DNA from 4 places in the Janthinobacterium amylolyticum genome. Region 3 is predicted to be linked to each of the others. Evidence: predicted binding sites of a transcription regulator. Region 3 holds the regulator's gene; each other region holds the start of a gene.

Region 1 (4,747 bases), on a different contig from region 3:
TCTGGTCGGAACATTCTCGTCACTGTCAAAAGGTATGAACGGAATCAATTTATAGTCTGGAGATGAGCTGAACCGCCCCTCAAAACTGAACCAGGAAAGTGAATGGATCATATCTGGGCGTTTGCGTTGCAAGCTCCCCATGGCTTCCCACATATCATGCAAAATGCCGTTTGATTCATACGTCTGGGGCGCATGTATCGAGGCGTAACCGATACCTTTATCGCTACCGTATTCCTCACCTGCCGAGAACATCGAGGAATCGTTACCTGTTCCATGTTTCCCTGCCGTTGTTGTTGCTTGTGCTGCTCTGATGTCAATTACCGGCCTCTGTGGCCCTAATATGACAAAATCAGGGTCTTGTACCTCGACTGGTGGGGAGTCACCATCAGGCTCACCATCACCGGTTAGATCAATAATTTTACCGTTGTTGAGAAGTTTCTCTGGAGCGCCTGCCCAAGCCTCTGGGCTTCCGTCCGGTGCCGGCGCATCGGCTTTATTACTATTTTCTCGGCCACGGTAAATTTGTTCACCTGACGGATCGCTCATGCCAACGATATTTTGGGCTAAAAACGACTTGCCGCCATCAACGCTGTGGCCGATGACAGAAAGCTCCGCCGGCCCCTCGAACCAAGGTGCAATTTTAACAAACGCGGGTATCCATCGCTTTGGATCAAACTTTTCTTGTAGTTCAGCGTTAATTCTTTTCGTTACCTTTGTGGTGTACGGATCGTATTTAGCATGAGCGAGGAACACAACATCGCCATTCAACATCCTGCGACGTAAACGGACTTTCCAGTTTGGTGGGTCTTCAGGTTCAGCAAGCGGAGCGTACAGCCTTCGTATCGCTGAGTCAGCAACGCCACTCCAAGGATAGGTTGCGACAATACGCTTGAGTTCTCCAGAGCGGCCATAGCAACGGGCAAAGAACTCAATACATGGCACCAGCAGTTTGCGACCGTCCTGCAAGTCAAGTTCTATCATCCAATTTGCATCGTTCTCGCGCTGCAGGGGATAGTCAGCTTGTGAAAATGGTGGTGCACGTCGCTCCTTCCTTGCTTGATCTAAAGATACAAAGCGCCACCTTCCTTCATCGAAGTTCACGATGAATTTTTCTGGAGTTGCATCGATCTCCGCCCTGCAGCGGTCATGCTTCCACATGGTGCCGATACGGGCCTGCCCAAGAGAGGTAAGCGGTATCGTTCTGTGCACGATCGGTCCGAAAACACCCGGAGAGATGTACTTTCTAAAATGAACTAGCACCAGCGGTTGTGACTCAGCATTTATGTTCTTGTAAAAGCCGGAGTACCACCATACAACCATTGCGTCATCCCCGAACTCCAGAGAGTTTTTGATCCGGATCGTTGACTTGACCTTCTTGAACTTTTGATTGAACGTAATCTGCATGCTAGGCACGCCGTTCGGCTGGCTTGCTTAACAGCAGATCACCGTAGACGACGAAGAAATGTTGATGTGTGGAATTATTATCGCACTTATTTCAACAATGTCGCAGTTATTTCAAAAACTCACAGCCGCCACCGACCAGGGCCACGCCGGATGCTGTCTGATGCGGTGCGCGGTAGGGGCGGCGTTTCCAGTGCTCCACCTTGAAATGGCCGCCCAGCGAGTGCACGGCCGCCGATTCCAGCGCTTCTTCGTCGCTCATCGGCGGCAGAACGCCGGGAAAACGGCTGGCCAGCATGGTCTTGCCGGCACCGGGCGGACCGATCATCAGGACATTGTGGCCGCCGGCGGCCGCCACTTCCAGTGCCCGCCGCGCCTGATGTTGGCCTTGTACATCGGCAAAGTCGGGATATGAAAAAGCAGGCGGAGCCAGCGTGGGCTGGTGACGCTGCAGGGCCGCCTGGCGGTCGTGCACGGCGAAGTGGGCGCATACCTCGAGCAAGCTGTGCGCGGGATAGATGCAGGCCGCGCTGACCAGGGCGGCTTCGTCGGCATTCGCCTGCGGCAGGATGAAGGCGCGTGCTGCGCCAGTCTTGTCGCGCTGCATGGCGAACGTCATGGCCAGCGCGCCGCGAATGGGACGCAACTGGCCTGACAGCGACAGTTCGCCCGCGAATTCATACAGGTGGAATTGGTCGCCCGGCATTTGGCCGGAGGCGGCCAGGATGCCCAAGGCGATGGGCAAGTCGAAACGCCCGGATTCCTTGGGCAGATCCGCCGGCGCCAGGTTGGCCGTGATGCGCCGCGCCGGCATTTCAAAGCCGCAGTTTTGCAGTGCGGCCCGCACGCGGTCGCGCGATTCCTTCACTTCCGTATCCGGCAGGCCGACAATCGTAAAGGACGGCAAGCCATTGGCAAGGTGGACTTCGACGTTCACCTCGGGCGCCTCCATGCCGGCCAGGGCGCGGCTTTTCAGGACTGCCAGGCTCATCAGATTCCCCTGCACCGCAGGCGCGGGCAGGATCAGTCTAGCCCTTGAACAGGCTCGCGGCTTGAGGTGCGCCAGCAAGGCGGCCGATAACGGCGCCCTGCCGCACCATCTTTTACGCTTTGGTCTCGTTCAAACGCGTTTCCAGTTCGATCACGCGCAATTCCAGTGCATCGAGCTTGGCGCGTGTCTTGGCCAGGACTTGCGCCTGGATATCGAATTCCTCGCGCGTGACCAGATCCAGGCGGGCGAAGCCCTGGGTCATCATCGATTTCACGTTCTTCTCGATATCCTTGGCAGGCGAGTTTTCGATGGCTTGGTGAATCTTGCCTTGCAGGTCGTTAAAGAAGGTATTCATGTCCATGGTCAGTCCTTTTATGGTGCGGCCTGTGCATCGCACCATTGCGGTGCACAGCGGCGTTAATTTGGTGCGAAACTGGGCAAATCCACAACGTTTTAGCAGTGCCGATCCGCATGCCCAGAGGCTTGCAGGGTATGTGTGGGCGGAAATGCCGCTGTCAAGGTGACAAAGAGCTGGCACGTATTCTGCTAAAGAAGGTTATGAACGCTTTGTGATCTCCAGCCAAGATTTTAAACCTCAACCGCTTTAAAAGTTCAATAAAAGGGAATCGCCATGAAGAATCTGTCCAAGAACATGACTTTAGCAGCAGCGTTGACATTGGCCATGACCGCCTTGTGCGGCAGCGCCATGGCCGAGGAAGTGGTGGCGGCCCCCGCTGCTGCCGAAGCGGTACCCTATAACGTGGTGAGCTATAACGTGGCGCTGACCAGCGACTACCGCTACCGTGGCCTGTCGCAAACCCGTCTCAAGCCAGCCATCAGCGGCGGCGCCGACTATACCCATAACCCGACCGGCCTGTATGCGGGCACCTGGCTGTCGAGCATCAAATGGATCAAGGATGGCGGCGGCGATACGAACGTGGAATGGGATGTGTATGGCGGCAAGCGTGGCGAGTTTGCGCCGGGGATCACTTACGATGTGGGCGGCCTGTATTACTTCTACCCATCGAATGGCCTGAGCACGAATGCCAATACCTTTGAACTGTATGGCCAGGTGGGTTTCGGTCCCGCCTACATCAAGTATTCGCACTCGACGACCAATCTGTTCGGCGTGGCCGACAGCAAAAACAGCGGCTATATCGATGCCGGCCTGAACGTGCCACTGTATGACGACTACACCTTCAACCTGCACGTGGGCCATCAAAGTGTCAAGCACAACAGCTCGCTCAGCTATTACGACTACAAACTGGGCGTGACCAAGGATTTCCCGGGTATCGCCACCGTGTCGCTCGCTGCCGTCCGTGCCGACATCACGTCGCTGGCGCCTAACGGCAAAAATCTGGCGAAGCTCGGCCTCGTATTGACTGTTTCTAAAACCTTTTAAGCGAGACTGCCATGAAAATGATTACTGCAATCATTAAACCGTTCAAACTCGATGAAGTGCGCGAAGCCTTGTCGGCTATCAATGTACAAGGCATTACCGTCACGGAAGTCAAGGGTTTTGGCCGCCAGAAAGGCCACACGGAACTGTACCGTGGCGCCGAGTATGTCGTCGATTTCCTGCCGAAAACCAAAATTGAAGCGGCTGTCGATGACGCCATCGTCGACCAGGCCATCGAGGCGATCGAAGGCGCCGCGCGTACCGGTAAAATCGGCGATGGCAAGATTTTCGTCTACAACCTGGAACAAGTCATCCGCATCCGTACCGGTGAAACCGGCAACGAAGCGCTCTAAGGGGAATATTGATGCGTAAAAATATAACAAAATTGCTAGCTGGGTTTGCCTGTCTGTGTGCGTTTGGCGTCGCCGCCCCGAGTTTTGCCGATGCGCCGGCCAAACCGGACGCGGCAGCGACGGCGGCCGTCGCCACCCCTGCCGTGACACCTGCGCCTGACGCAGCCGCGCCTGCCGCCGCACCGGCAGCGGCAGCGCCTGCTCCTGCTGCCGCGGCACCGGCCCCAGCGGCCGCGCCCGTCGCCAACAAGGGCGACACCAGTTTCATGATGATTTCCACCTTGCTGGTGATCCTGATGACGATCCCCGGCCTGGCCCTGTTTTACGGCGGCCTGGTGCGCTCGAAGAACATGCTGTCCGTGCTGATGCAAGTGTTCATGGTGTTTGCCCTGGTGGTGGTGCTGTGGTGCATCTATGGCTATTCGGTCGCCTTCACGGAAAAAACCGCGTTCTTCGGTGGCTTCGACCGCCTGTTCCTGAATGGCATCTGGGATCCGGTGAAAGGCACGTTTGCCGCCGCCGCCACCTTCAGCAAGGGCGTCGTCATTCCCGAGTTCGTCTTTGTCGCCTTCCAGGGCACGTTTGCCGCGATTACCTGCTCGC
Region 2 (4,747 bases), on a different contig from region 3:
CGCCGTCATGCGGCGCCAGGCGGATAATCTGCAGCAACACGATTGGCAGCGCGACATGGCCCTGCTGCGCAGCGCGGAAAAGCCTGCCGCGGCAGAGGCGCAGGCAGCGCCGGCGGTAGCGCCAGCGGCAGTCGCACCAGCCGCGCCCGCCATGGCGCGCATCGAGATCACGCAAAGTGATGGCATGGCACGTTTGCAGCGCGTGCCGGCAGTGGCTGGCGCAGCCATTACCAGCGTCGCCAGCGTGGCCGCCGCTGCCCCGGCCCGTCCGGCGTCTGTGGCGGGGTTCTCTCCCCCGCGCCTGGAGATCCTGAACGGCAATGGCGTGCCGGGCATGGCCGCCGCCATGGCGCGCAGCCTGTCCGGCAGCGCCGTGCAGGTGGTTCGCCTGGCCAACGAGGCGTCATTCCAGGTGGCGCGCACGCGCGTCGAATACCGGCCAGCGCAGGAACAGGCAGCGCGCCAGCTGGCGCGCCGCCTGGGGGCACAGGTGCAGACGCAGGCCGCCGACTGCCCCGCCAGCGAACTGCGGCTGATACTCGGGCACGACCTGGGCGACCCTGCCGTGCTGCACCGTTACTATGTGCAGCAGTTGCAACTGGCGCGCCAGGCGCTGGCACGGCTGGGCTGAAGCGTTTCCGCTGGACATAAACAACACGCGGCGCCCGTCAAGGCGCCGCGTGTTGTTGTACGTCATGCCGCTGCCGGTTTCGGCTGGCGGCGCCGCGTAAAGGCCAGGGCCGCCAAGCCGGTGCCCAGCAGGAACAAGGTGCCCGGTTCCGGTACGGCGAGGGGCGCGATGACAACGATGTCGGTGCGCGTGGACTTGGAAAAATTCAAGGTGTAGCTGCCAGCGGGCAAGGCGAAATTCGAGGTCAGGGAAAACATGGCGAAGCCGTTCGCAAAGGCCCGCGCGGTGGCGGGATCGTTGGTGCCCGCCGTCATGTTCAGACTGAATGGATCCAGGCTGCCGAGCGTGTGGTTGCCGTTGATGTCGCTGCCATTGCTGGCATCGCCGTCGGGCGCGAACTGGAAGATTACGCCGTCGGCAGTCGCATTCGACAGGCAGCCGGCGGGGCTGGACGTGTTGCAGGAGATATTGAAGATATCCATGATCGACACGTTCGACTTGTCGCCCAAAGTCGTCACGTTGGCCAGCAGGTCGCGCCGCCCCATGAAGCTGAAGGTAATGAAGCCGGCGCTCGACAGGGTCAGGTTGACGGAGCCCGTCAGCGTATCGCCCGCCGTCGAGGATGCGGCGCCGATCGTGTTGCGCTGGGCTTCCGACACGGCGCGCACGGTGGAGCCGGTGGCGTTGAGCATGTTGCCGAAGGCATGCGCATCGCCACGCGCGAATTCGAGGGACGTGGTGGGCGCGTAGTGGTTCTGTGGCGACGCGCCGCAGCCGCCGCCCGAACACACTTGCAGCACGTCGGCGTTGGCGGCCGGCCCCGTGTTGACGGCACGCGGGTTGACGGCCACGCCGCCTTCGAAAAAGGCGCTATCGCTGGCATTGCGGTTGGCGCCCGCCAGCGACAGCGCTCCGGCACTGGTGGTGATGCGGAAGTTGTTCAATTCGTTGACGGCCAGGCCATACGCGCCTGCCTGCGCCTGCCCGGTGGCCAGCAGGCCGGCGGTGGCAAGCAGTCCCAGCCAGCCCAGGGTCTTGCTTCGTGTGTGATTGACGTTCATCGCAGCCTCTTATCGTGGTCGGTTCGGGAAAAATTCCGGGGGAACGATCCAGAACGACTTGCCTGGACTCATCTCGTAGACGGAGATAAGCAGCTAGCGTGCCACGTAAAAAAAATCTGCTGAATCAAACACTTGTGTAGAGCTAACTGAGCTGTTTGAGGCAAAGTGTAAGAAAGGCCGACGCCGCTTGCCGGACGGTGGCGGCGGCCTCAGGTGCCGCGGTGGTAGCCCAGGTGGCCGCCGGAATTGCGCGCGCAACCGCAGCCGATGCGCGCGACCGCGTCCCCTTCGGTCAGTTTCCAGTTGGTAATCGTCGTGTGTGCCCAGTCGATGTCGCTTTTCTTGACAGGTTTTACTGTCAGGGTGCGCTGCGCCGCATCCGTGTATTCCATCAGCTCTTCATCGTCGGCGATATCGAAATGGCGGTGGATCAGCGCGATGCCGAAACGGTCGAGCGCGCCGTAGCGCTGCAGCACGTCGCGCAATTCGCGAAAGCAGGCCACGTCCTCCGGCTGCAGCGGATTGACGGCGGCAATATCGGCGACGGGCTGCCATTGCATGGCGTGGATGTTCAGGCTGTGCATGATGCTCTCCTGTGCCCCGTGATGAAAGGCCCAGGCTGCCGGAGGGGCGCTGGCACGCCTGGCGAAATCCCTATCCTGGCCGCCGTGCGCGATCGGCGTTTGCGTTATCTCAAAGGTGCGCGTCTCGTTGCCGATTCCCTGCGGACCGTTAGAATAGGCGATGGCAAACAAAACCCCCACCTTCCCCGGCGCACGCACGGGCCGCGGCCAGGTCCTGGCCGTGCTGCTGTCGAACCGCGACCAGTCCGGCGCCGAACCGCTGCAAGGCCGCGTCTCCCTGGCCGCCATCGTCAAGGCGCTGAAACGCAAATACCACTGGCCGATCGAGACTCACAGCTTTCCTGCGAATACGCAGGATGGCCGCGCCAGCTGGGCGACCGTCTACAGCCTGCCGGAAAAGGTGATCGAGGCCGCGCTTGACAGGGGCGGGCGGGAGTGGCTGGAGAGCCGGGGAATGGAAAAGCGGTAATGCAATAGAAAGGGGCCATATGCCGTAACATATAGCCCCTGGCATTGGCTGCAGGAATAGGGCATGCGCCAGCAGGAGAATGCCGTTGAATGGAGACGATTCCGGTAAATGCGCCCGTTTATGTCTTCAGGCGAATTTTCATCAGCGGACGTTGGTCGATATTGCCAATTTTCCAGGAATAGCTTCCTAATAAGCCAAAGAATGATGGTGTCGACGTCGCGTTATGTGACAGGACCTCGGCATTCTTTGGCAGCGTGACTTCCAGGGTGCCGTCGAGTTTGATACCCATTTCGCTCAATTGTTTTTTGCCATTCTTGTCCAGCTCGCCGGAGGCGATGGTAATGATTCCATCCTTGCCCGTGCCTACCTTGAGTACACCCAGCACATTCAGGGCTTCGCCTTTCTTGCGCTTGCTTTCCAGCACCAGTTCATACCGGCCATTGCCCAGATAATTGGCCTTCTTGACGTCCGGATCACGTTGGAATGTCGCGGTCTCGCGTGCAAGGCTTTCATTTTCTTTTGCGGTTAATGTCCCCGCTCTCACCAATTGCATGGCAGCCATCGGTTGTGCGACTGTCCCAATATAAGAAAAGGAATAAGTGCCATCCGGCTGGAATATGGCCTTGGCATTAAAACGTTCCGGGATAAGGCATCCGGTCAACAGCAGAGCGCCAGCAACAACGGCCGTGAATAATCGACGAGTCATTAATAAACCATATAAAGAAGTGAATGGCGTGAAGTGTAGCGCAAGCACCCAATATATTGCCTAAATAAAATTATTTATCTTTGACGGCCTGTGTTTATTTTCAGCGCTGGCGGGTGGCAGAAACGCCGCCTGATTGGCCAGCTGTCTGCGCGGAGTATGTTGTGGTGGATGGGCGCGGCGGGAAAAGAAAAAAGGGCTACCGGCCGAAGCGGGTAACCCTTTGATTTCCTACTAAAATTCTGGTGCCGACTGCCGGTTTCGAACTGGCCACCTGATGATTACAAATCAACTGCTCTACCAAATGAGCTAAGTCGGCAAAAACTGCGCGTTGCGAATTATACGCTATTTAATGCGTGTCAGGGTCGGGCGGCCGCCTTTTTTTGGTGGCTCGTCGTCGCCTGGGGTCGCCGCGTCGCGTTGTTCCGGGGAACCGGTGGGCACGGACGACAGGGTCGGGGCGCTGGCGGCCGGGGCGATTGCTGGCGGCGGCACGTCTGCAGAGGCCGGGCTGTCCGTTGGTTGCGCGTCGGGATCATCGTTGCCCAGCACAGGCTCGAAGGCCATGCCCTGGCCGTTTTCGTTGGCGTAGATGGCCATCACGTTGTCGACCGGCACGTAGATTTCACGCGAGACGCCGCCAAAGCGGGCGTGGAAGCGGATGGCGTCGTTGTCCATCTTCAGGCCACTGGTGGCGCCGAAGCTGATGTTGAGCACGATCTCGCCCTTTTTCACGTATTCCATCGGTACCGTGGTGCGCGAATCGACTTTGACCGCGAGATAAGGCGTGTAGCCGCTGTCGGTGCACCACTCGTAGATGGCGCGCAGCATATAAGGTTTGGTTGAGATTTCAGACATGGTAGGCACTGTGAGGCGGGAGCGCCCCCGCAAGGCGGGCGCACCGGTAATTCAATGAGGCGATAGGGCAACTAGCTCAATACAAAACAAAGAATCATAGTTGGCCCAAGATGCCCCAGAAAGCGTCGCGGGCAAGCCCGATATCGGCTTCAGTAACGCAGCCGTACTTTGGTACGGCGAGTAACGCCAAGTCGAGAGCGGGCTGCGCGAGCTTTATGGGGATATCTTAGCGGCGCATGACCTTTTCGGAAGGGGTCAGTGCTTCGATATAGGCAGGACGCGAGAAGATGCGTTCGGCGTATTTCATCAGCGGTGCAGCTGTCTTCGACAGTTCGATGCCGTAGTGGTCCAGGCGCCACAGCAGCGGCGCGACAGCCACGTCGAGCATCGAGAATTCGTCGCCCAGCATGTACTTGTTTTTCAGGAACAACGGTGCCAGCG
Region 3 (4,747 bases):
GCGCCACCGCGAACGCGCTTAATCCAGATAGCGTAGCGGATGCGCCTGCGCCGGCCAGACCGGCGCAAAGAAACGCGCCACCATGGCTGTGTCGACCTCGTCCAGGCTGGCAGGATTCCAGCGCGGCGCATTGTCCTTGTCGACCACCAGCGCGCGCACGCCTTCGAGCACTTCGCCATGTTCGAAATTGTGGCGCACCACCGTGCGCTCCATGCGCAGGCAGTCTGCCACGCCCAGGTGGGCGCCCCGCTGCAGCAATTCCAGAGTCACCGACATCATCAACGGCGAGCGCTGCCGCATGGCGGCCAGTGCCTTGGCGGCAAACGCACTGTCGTCCTGTGCCAGCGAGGACAGGATGGCGGCCACGCTGCCGGCGCTGAAATGGCGGTCCAGCGCCGCGCGCGCCGTGGCCAGCGGCGCCGTGCCCGCGTGCGACTGGAACGGTGCGGCCAGGGCCTTGATGGCCACCGGCAAGCCTTCGCCCGGCGTCTCGTCAAGCAGGGCCAGCAGCGCAGGCATCTGCGTTTCCGGCAAATACACATCGGCCAGGCCCGTGTACAAGGCATCGGCCGCACCGATGGTCAGGCCCGTCAAGCCCAGGTACAGGCCCAGCCGGCCGGCCAGGCGCGACAGGAAATAACTGCCGCCCACGTCCGGAAACAGGCCGATGTTCACCTCCGGCATGGCCATGCGCGTACGACCCGTCACGATGCGCAGCTGGTTGCCGGGGCCGGCTTGCGCCACGCCCATGCCGCCGCCCATCACCACGCCATCCATGACGGTGATATACGGTTTCGGGTAAAAATGAATTAGATGGTTTAAAGCATATTCTTCCGTAAAGAAGTCTTCCAGCAGCGCGCTGCCGCCCTGCGGCGTGGCCAGGCCCGCGTCATAAAAGAAACGGATGTCGCCGCCGGCGCACAGGGCTTTGTCGCTGCTCGAGCGGATGACGACGGCGTCGACCTGCGGATCGTCGCGCCAGGCCAGCAAGGCGGCGCTGAGGGCGCGCACCATCTCCAGCGAGAGGGAATTGAGGGCTTTCGGGCGGTCGAGCACGATATGCCCGGTGCGGTTGCGGATGGCAGTCTGGACGAAGTCGCTCATGGCAGGATGGAAAGAGGTGAAGATGGCGCATTCTAGCGCTTTCACCACGAACATTGCGTTCCCGTCCATCCCCGGCGAGGGCGACGGGCGCAAAAAAGGGCGCGGTAGGCGCGCCCTTAGTTGATCACAGCGGGTTGAGAATCGCAGGCCGCTTAGGCGGCGGCGAATTCCTCGTCCGAACTGTCTGGCAGATGCTTGATCGCCTCTTTACCGTGCCCTTGCACTTTGGTTTTGTACTTCATCACTTGCCGGTCCAGCTTGTCAATCAGGCTGTCAATCGCGGCATACAGGTCTTGCGCCAGGCTTTCCACATACACAGTTTTACCACTGAGCCGCAGGTTCACTTCGGCCTTTTGACGTTTTTCTTTCTCTTTGAGGTTGTCGACGGTCAGAATCACGGCAATATCGATGACTTGATCGAAATGACGTTTTACGCGCTCCAGTTTCGTTTGTACGTATTCACGGATGGCTGGTGTCACTTCGAGATGATGTCCGCTGATGGTGAGATTCATACACACTCCTAAAGATGATCGGGTTCGTGCGGTCCATCGTATCCGGCCCGCAGAGGAACCGAAAAAAACTTACAAACACTTACGCAGGCTCACTGGCGGAATTTTCAATGCTTCCCGGTATTTGGCAACAGTACGTCGCGCAATCACCATGCCTTGTTCCCCCAGCATGTCCGCAATCTTACTGTCGGATAAAGGATTTTTAGGGTCTTCTGCTCCTGTCAGTTGCACGATCAATGCCCGTATCGCCGTCGATGACGCTTCGCCCCCCGCTTCGGTGGCGACGTGGCTACCAAAGAAATATTTCAACTCGAACATGCCATGCGGGGTCAGCATGTACTTTTGAGTTGTTACCCGCGAGATAGTACTCTCGTGTAAACCCAGTGTATCAGCTATTTCACGGAGCACAAGGGGGCGCATGGCAACGGCCCCATGCGAGAAAAAGTTCTTTTGTCTTTCTACTATCGCCTGCGCCACGCGCAAGATGGTATCGAAGCGCTGGCGCATGTTTTTGATCAGCCACTTGGCTTCTTGCAGCTGCGCGCCCATGGCCCCTTCGCCCTTGCCTTGCTTCAATAAATTGGCATACATGGCGTTTACCCGCAGGCGCGGCATGACGTCATTGTTCAAGGTGACTTGCCAGCCATTGCGCGCGCGCTTGACGACGACGTCGGGCACCACGTAGTCGGAGACATCCGAGGCGAACACGGCACCCGGGTGCGGGTTGCACAGGCGAATTACCGTCTGCGCCTCGCGCAAATCTTCATCGTCGCAATCGAGGGCTTTTTTCAGCTTGTTGAAATCGCGCTGGGCAAACCAGGCCAGGTGCTTTTCCACGATGACGAGGGCCATGCGGCGCGTCACCATGGCGATCTGCGGCAAGCGCCTGATTTGCAGCGCCAGGCATTCGGACGCATTGCGCGCGCCCACGCCGGGCGGGTCGAAACTTTGCAGCAGGGACAAGGCCGTGCGCAGTTCGTCGGCGTCGATTTCCAGTTCTTCGGGCAGGCGCGCCAGGATGTCGTCAAGCGACTCTTCCAGGTAGCCATTGTCGTCGAGCGCGTCGATGATCAGCTCGACCAGCGCGCGGTCGCGCAACTCGAGCACCGTCACGCGCATCTGTTCCATCAGGTGTTCGCGCAGGGTGCAGTGGTGGGCTTCCAGTTGTGGACGCGCATCTTCGTCGTCGGGCGCCTTGCCGCGGCTCGCTTCGCTCCAGTCGCTGTCGGCGCCATCCATGGCGGCCGGCGCATCGCCGCCTTCGCCGTCGAACGTTTCCCCTTCAGCGGGCGCGGCTGGCGCTTCCTGGCTCGGTGGCTGCGGTGGCGCCTCGGCCGGTGCGGCCGTGGAACTGAGGGCCCCATCGGACAGCAGGCGCAACGAACGGTCGAGGGGATCGTCGAGGCGTTCGAGCAAGGGGTTGTCCGTCAGCAGTTGCTCTAATTCCTGGTGCAACTCCAGGGTAGACAATTGCAACAGGCGTATCGATTGCTGCAACTGAGGCGTCAGTGCCAAGTGCTGCGAAGTGCGCAGCTGCAATGATTGTTTCATTGGCTCACATACGGAAGTGTTCGCCCAGATAGACCCGGCGTACCGACTCGTTCGCGATGATGTCGTCGGGGCGTCCCGACGCCAGTACCGAGCCCTGGTTGATGATGTAGGCACGGTCGCAAATACCCAGCGTCTCGCGCACATTATGATCGGTGATCAGCACGCCAATATTGCGCTCCTTCAAGAAGCGCACGATACGCTGGATCTCGATCACGGCGATAGGATCGACGCCGGCGAACGGTTCGTCGAGCAGCACGAAACGGGGGTCGGTGGCCAGCGCGCGGGCGATTTCCACGCGGCGGCGCTCGCCGCCGGACAGGGACAGCGCCTGGTTTTCGCGCAACTTTTCAATTTGCAAGTCGGCCAGCAATTTATCCAGCCGCTCTTCGATCTCGGCCTTCTTCAAGGGACGCCCTTCGATGGTCTGGATTTCCAGCACGGCGCGGATATTGTCTTCCACCGTCAGCTTGCGGAAGACAGACGCTTCCTGCGGCAGATATGACAAGCCCATCTGCGCGCGGCGGTGGATCGGCAGGCTGGAAATGTCCACGCCGCTGATATCGATGCTGCCGCCATCGGACGGCACCAGGCCGACGATCATGTAGAACGAGGTGGTCTTGCCGGCGCCGTTCGGTCCCAGCAGGCCCACCACTTCGCCGCATTCGACTTGCAGCGAGACATCATGTACGACTTGGCGCTTGCCATAGGTTTTCTGCAGTCCGCGAACGATCAGGGTACTGCCGCAACGTGTATTTTCCATTATTTCTTTCCTGGCGCAGGCGTCGCCGGCGCTTTCTCCGCCGCCGGGGCCTTGGTCTTCGGCTGGATCACCATGCGCACGCTGCCGGCGCCCGGGGTGTTGGTGCCGTTGTCGGAATTTTCCATCGTAAAGACTTCCTTGCGGCTGTCATACGAGATGAAGGCGCCATTGGCCACGTCGGTCACTTTCGTGCCCTCCAGGCGTGTCAGCTTGGCCTTGGAAAACAGTTTCACCACTTCCGTCTTGTTGTCGTATTCGACGCGCTCCGCTTCGCCTTCCACCCACAGGTCGCCCGCGCCATCGCGCTTCTGACGGAAGGTGGCCAGCTTGCCGGGATCGGCCCAGAAGGTGATGAATTGGTAGCCTTGCGGATCTTCCGTGATCAGGGCGCGGCCCGCCTTCATGGTCAGGGTGCCTTTCACCAGCACGACGTCGCCCGTGAGGGTGCGCACTTGCTTGACATCATCAACCTGGCCACGCTGGGCGGTGATGACGGCTTCCTTCTCGGAATCGGCCTTTTCGGCATGCGCCGGGCCCATCACTGCCAGCGAGCAGACGGTGGACAACAGGGTCAACAGCAAGACGTTTTTCATATTATGGTTTCCTTGTTTCATTCTGTCATTGTGCCGCGGCGGCTGGCCGTGGCTTCGGCGGGAGTACGATGCGCAAGGCGTTCTGCACTTCCACCACGCCGGTGGCGTTATTGGCCTTCATGCCGACGCCGTTGATGCGCGAGGCGCCCGTCAGGATATCGACAGGCACATCCGTTTCCATCCGCTCTTCATCGGGAAACACCGTCAGCGCTTCCGTCTTCATGGTGAGG
Region 4 (4,747 bases), on a different contig from region 3:
CGGAGCCCACGTAGGTCTTGTCGAAAAGATTGTTCAAGCGGGCAAACTCCTTGAAGCGCCAGTTGCCCAAACTTTGCTTGGCATTGATGCGCGCGTTGAACACGGTGTAGCCGGGCGCGGGTTTTTCGCTGTTGCTGTCTTCCGCGTAGACCTTGTTGCTGGCTACGCTTTCCAGCGCCGCGCCAACATGGTCGAGCGTATCTTTCCAGGCCAGTTCCGCGAACAGGTTGGCGCTGGGCACGCCCGGCAAGCGGCTGCCTTTGCGCACACTGTTAAAGGCGTCGTCATAGACGGCATGCAGGCTGGTCAGTGCCACTTTCGTCGTGAAGCCATACGGCAGGCTGGAGTCGAGCGACACTTCCATACCCTGGCGCAAGGTCTTGCCCGCATTGCGGTAGCTGGTGCGTCCGCCGCTGGAACTGTCGACCACCAGTTCATCGTTGGTCTTGATCTGGAATACGGCCGCATTCAGGTGGGTATTGTTGTTGATCCTGGCCTTCACACCCGCTTCCACGTTGGTGCTGGTGGCTGGTTTCAAGTTGAAATTGAAGCCGCTGCCCGTGCCCGAGTAAAACAGTTCGTTCAGGGTAGGCGCCTCGAAACCGCGCGCGGCGCTGGCGTACACGTTGACGTTCGGCGTCAGTTTGTACAGCAGGCCCAGCACTGGTGTCGTATGGCTGAATTCCAGGCTGCCACTGTCATTGCCATTGCTGAGGAAATGGTCGTTCACCGACACTTTCATCTTGCTGTAACGCAAACCGGCACTGAATAGCCACGGGCCGCTTTGCCATTCCGTCTGGATGTAGGGATCGAGGCTGGAGACGACATCCTGCTCGTCGCGGCGCAGCTTGCCTTTCACGCCAAAAGTATTGCCGATGAAATTTTCATAGCCCGCGCGGTCGTCGCTGGATCGGCCGTAATTGATGCCAATGGTGGTGCTCAGCTTGCCGCCGGCCAGTTGATTCACATGCAGCCAGTTGGTGTCGATGCCGTAGAACTCGCGCTGGAAGTCGACCACGCCACCTGAATGTGTGAGTACTCCATTAATAGTTTGATTTTGTAGGAACTTGGTGAAGGCCTGGTACTGGATCACGTCGCGGTTGCCGCCGTAGGCCGTCACGTGCAGGCGGTCTTCGCCAAACGACTGTTCAAAGGTGGCGCCGATTTGCTGGTGGTCAATGCTCTTGCGTGTGTTGTAGCGTTCGGCCAGGGTGCGTTTCGGATTTTGCGTATCCGTCGCGTCGATTTCGCCGGCGCGCGGGTCGCGTGCGAACGTGGCCCAGGTGGCGCCCAGTGGATCTTGCGTATTGCCTTGGTGCAGGCTGTTGGCGACGATGGTCAGCTTGCTGTCCGCCGTCGGCTTGACCGTGATCTTGCCGAATGCCTGTTCCCGCGTGGCGGCGCTGTGGTCGCGGAAGCCGTCCGTGCGAAAGCGCGAGGCGTCGAGCACGTAGCCGATGGCACCGGCCTGGCCCTGCGCCGAGAGATCGACTTTATTGGTGCCGTAGCTGCCGCCCGTCACATTCAGTTCAACGGACGGGGGATTTTGTCCATCCTTGGAAAACAGCTGGATCACGCCGCCCGAGTGGTTGCCGTAGATGGCGGAAAACGGTCCGCGCAGCACTTCGATGCGCTCGGCTGTATCGAGGTTGAAAGTGGCGGCCTGGCCCTGGCCGTCGGGCATGCTGGCGGGAATGCCATCGCTGATCAGTTTGACGCCGCGCACGCCAAAGGCCGAGCGGGCACCGAAGCCGCGCGACGAGATCTGCAAGTCTTGCGCGTAGTTCTGGCGGTTTTGCACGACCAGGCCCGGCACGGCGGCCAGCGCTTCCGACGCATTCACGCGGATCTGGCCATCCTGGATGCGGGCGCTGTCGACCACGTCGATGGAGGCTGGCACTTCCTGGCTGGGATGGGCGATGCGGCTGCCGCTGATGACCACCGTATCCATGAGCTGCCCACCCGGATCTGCGACCTCGGCGGCGTAAGCGTGGGGAGCCAGGGTGGCGCTGCCGGCAACAAACAGGCTGGCGATGGTGTTCAGGCGGAAACGATGCTGCATGCGGGTTCTCCAATGTGAATAAAAGCCTGTTTTACCGCGTGCGCGATACAGGTCTGCATAGTCTTATCAAGCAATATGCTTGCCATGTCTCCATTGGTGGGCTGAAATTATACGCCTGTCCGTGGCATGGCGTTTGCATGCAGCAAGCTTTACCCGCGCCGCTCGTGCGCGCTTTTTCTGTGTCTTTCCATTGAAAAGGTGATTATGCCCAACTTATTCTTTCGCTTGCGCCAGATTTGCTGGCTGCTGCCTGTGCTGGCCGGCACGGCCGTCCAGGCGGCACCGTTTGCCTATGTTCCCAATGAAAAGTCGGGTAGCGTGAGCGTGATCGACACTGCTACCGACCAGGTGGTGCGCCAGATCGCGGCAGGCCAGCGCCCGCGCGGCATTGCCGCCGACCCCGGCGGGAAGCAGCTGTTTGTCACGGATGCGGCCAGCAGCGCCTTGCTGCTGATCGACAACGTGGCTGGCGCGCCTGCGCGCAAGGTGACGCTGGGCAAGTCGCCCGAAGGCGTCAGCGCCTCGCCGGACGGCAGCCATGTGGCCGTGGCCGTCGAGGAAAACAATAGCGTGGCCTTGCTCGATGGTCACACGGGCATCTTGCTCGCCGATATCAAGGTGCAGGGGCGTAACCCGGAACACGCTGTCTTCAGTCCGGACGGGCGCTGGCTGCTGGTCAGCGCGGAAGAGGCCGAGCAAGTCGATGTCATCGACGTGGCGCAGCGCCGGCAAGTCGCTTCCATCGCGGTGGGGCTGCGTCCGCGCGGCATCGGCTTCAGTCCGGATTCCGGCCGCGCCTATGTGGCGTGCGAACTGGTCAATGCCGTGTATGTCATCGACATGAGGCAGCGCAAGGCCATCGCCATCATTTCCGCAGGCAAGAATGCGAATGGCATCGCGGTCCATCCGAGCGGCAAGCAGGTGTACGTCTCGAACGGCATCGATGGCACGGTAATGGTGATCGACACGGCCAGCAATCAGGTGACGGCCATCATTGCCGTGGGTAAGCGTCCGTGGAACATGGCCATCACGCCGGACGGCGCCAAGCTGTACGTGGCTAACGGCCGCTCGAACAGTCTCTCCGTCATCGATACGGCCAGCGCGCGCAAGGTGGCCGATATTACTGTGGGCGAATTGCCATGGGGCGTCGTGATTCGCTAGCGGGCGCAACCCAGGTGTTCCAGTCTGGCACACCTGTTCCATTGTGCAGCGCCGTCCACTGCCATCGCCCCAGGCTGGCACCTATTGCAACAGCGCGAGTCCAGCTTGTTCAAAACACAAACAGGGCGACAGCAGCCATGCCCGCCGGGGCATGGCATGCATAGCGCGGCCGGATGGACGCCACGCCCTTGCAACAGGGCCAAAACACGCTAAGTTTGTAGTGGGGAGGCGAGCTGGCACGGCATTTGCGGAAGACACCATGTACTCACCCCATTTGTACCAGGACGTTTGTTTCAACCACCAACAATTCCATACGATATAGAGGACGACATGAATCTCGCAGACATCAGCAAACTGGGCGTCGCCAATCCCTTCAAGCAACGCTACGACAATTACATCGGCGGCAAGTTCGTTGCCCCCGTAAAAGGTGAATACTTTCCTAACATTACGCCGATCACGGGCTTGCCATTTTGCGAAATCGCCCGCTCCACGACGGAGGACGTCGGGCTGGCGCTGGACGCCGCCCATGCCGCCAAGGAAGCGTGGGGCAAGACCTCGCCTGCCGAGCGCGCCAATATCCTGAACCGCATCGCCGACCGCATCGAACAGAACCTGAGCCTGATCGCCACGGCGGAAACCATCGACAACGGCAAGCCGATCCGCGAAACGATGAACGCCGACATTCCGCTGGCCATCGACCATTTCCGCTACTTCGCCGGCTGCATCCGCGCGCAGGAAGGTTCCGTCGCGCAAATCGACGCGGAAACCTATGCTTATCACTACCACGAGCCGCTGGGCGTCGTCGGCCAGATCATCCCTTGGAACTTCCCGATTTTGATGGCCGTCTGGAAACTCGCGCCAGCCCTGGCCGCGGGCAATTGCGTGGTGCTGAAACCGGCCGAACAAACCCCGGCGTCCATCATGGTGTTGATCGAGCTGATCGGCGACCTGCTGCCACCGGGCGTGTTGAACATCATCAACGGTTTCGGCCTGGAAGCGGGCAAGCCGCTGGCGTCGAGCAAGCGCATCGCCAAGATCGCCTTCACGGGCGAAACCGGCACGGGCCGCCTGATCATGGGCTACGCCGCGCAAAACCTGATTCCCGTCACCCTGGAACTGGGCGGCAAGTCGCCGAACATCTTCTTTGAAGACGTGATGGATGCGGATGACGATTATTTCGACAAGTGCCTGGAAGGTTTTACGATGTTTGCGCTGAACCAGGGCGAGGTGTGCACCTGCCCTTCGCGCGTGCTGATCCAGGAATCGATCTACGAGAAATTCATCGAACGGGCCTTGAAGCGCGTGGCCGCCATCAAGCAGGGCAATCCGCTTGACTCCGCCACCATGATCGGCGCCCAGGCATCGCAGGAGCAGCTGGAAAAAATCCTCTCCTACCTGGACATCGGCCGCCAGGAAGGCGCCGAAGTGCTGGCCGGAGGCGAGCGCAACACGCAGGCCGGTGATCTGGAAGGTGGCTACTATGTGCGCCCGACCGTCTTCAAGGGCGACAACAAGATGCGCATC

What was found. Region 3 encodes sigma-54, which starts transcription at its own class of promoters, with help from an activator protein. Its sites were predicted from a motif close to TGGCANGNAANCTGCTTT; they were not measured.
Region 1: a site for sigma-54 is predicted at 2,925-2,942, ahead of ACQ4WR_RS19380 (TorF family putative porin). Genes of this name have one in related genera too.
Region 2: a site for sigma-54 is predicted at 1,779-1,796, ahead of ACQ4WR_RS11850 (EDSAP-1 family PEP-CTERM protein). Genes of this name have one in related genera too.
Region 4: a site for sigma-54 is predicted at 2,185-2,202, ahead of ACQ4WR_RS27920 (beta-propeller fold lactonase family protein). Genes of this name have one in related genera too.

What each region holds. Positions count from the first base shown of each region.
Region 1 covers NZ_JBNYXL010000009.1:33,991-38,737, forward strand. The annotation lists gene ACQ4WR_RS19365 (hypothetical protein) at 1-1,404, opposite strand, end outside; partial or broken gene ACQ4WR_RS19370 (YifB family Mg chelatase-like AAA ATPase) at 1,529-2,392, opposite strand; gene ACQ4WR_RS19375 (accessory factor UbiK family protein) at 2,505-2,753, opposite strand; gene ACQ4WR_RS19380 (TorF family putative porin) at 3,024-3,794, shown strand; gene ACQ4WR_RS19385 (P-II family nitrogen regulator) at 3,806-4,144, shown strand; gene ACQ4WR_RS19390 (ammonium transporter) at 4,156-4,747, shown strand, end outside.
Region 2 covers NZ_JBNYXL010000005.1:79,165-83,911, reverse strand. The annotation lists gene ACQ4WR_RS11855 (LytR C-terminal domain-containing protein) at 1-631, shown strand, start outside; gene ACQ4WR_RS11850 (EDSAP-1 family PEP-CTERM protein) at 694-1,692, opposite strand; gene ACQ4WR_RS11845 (hypothetical protein) at 1,902-2,276, opposite strand; gene ACQ4WR_RS11840 (hypothetical protein) at 2,437-2,745, shown strand; gene ACQ4WR_RS11835 (hypothetical protein) at 2,864-3,499, opposite strand; tRNA gene ACQ4WR_RS11830 (tRNA-Thr) at 3,692-3,767, opposite strand; gene ACQ4WR_RS11825 (ClpXP protease specificity-enhancing factor) at 3,794-4,306, opposite strand; gene ACQ4WR_RS11820 (glutathione S-transferase N-terminal domain-containing protein) at 4,533-4,747, opposite strand, start outside.
Region 3 covers NZ_JBNYXL010000010.1:193,897-198,643, forward strand. The annotation lists gene rapZ (RNase adapter RapZ) at 1-22, shown strand, start outside; gene ACQ4WR_RS21500 (enoyl-CoA hydratase/isomerase family protein) at 19-1,104, opposite strand; gene hpf (ribosome hibernation-promoting factor, HPF/YfiA family) at 1,257-1,616, opposite strand; gene ACQ4WR_RS21510 (RNA polymerase factor sigma-54) at 1,686-3,164, opposite strand; gene lptB (LPS export ABC transporter ATP-binding protein) at 3,169-3,924, opposite strand; gene lptA (lipopolysaccharide transport periplasmic protein LptA) at 3,924-4,517, opposite strand; gene lptC (LPS export ABC transporter periplasmic protein LptC) at 4,543-4,747, opposite strand, start outside.
Region 4 covers NZ_JBNYXL010000021.1:9,584-14,330, reverse strand. The annotation lists gene ACQ4WR_RS27925 (TonB-dependent receptor family protein) at 1-2,062, opposite strand, end outside; gene ACQ4WR_RS27920 (beta-propeller fold lactonase family protein) at 2,267-3,223, shown strand; gene adh (aldehyde dehydrogenase) at 3,554-4,747, shown strand, end outside.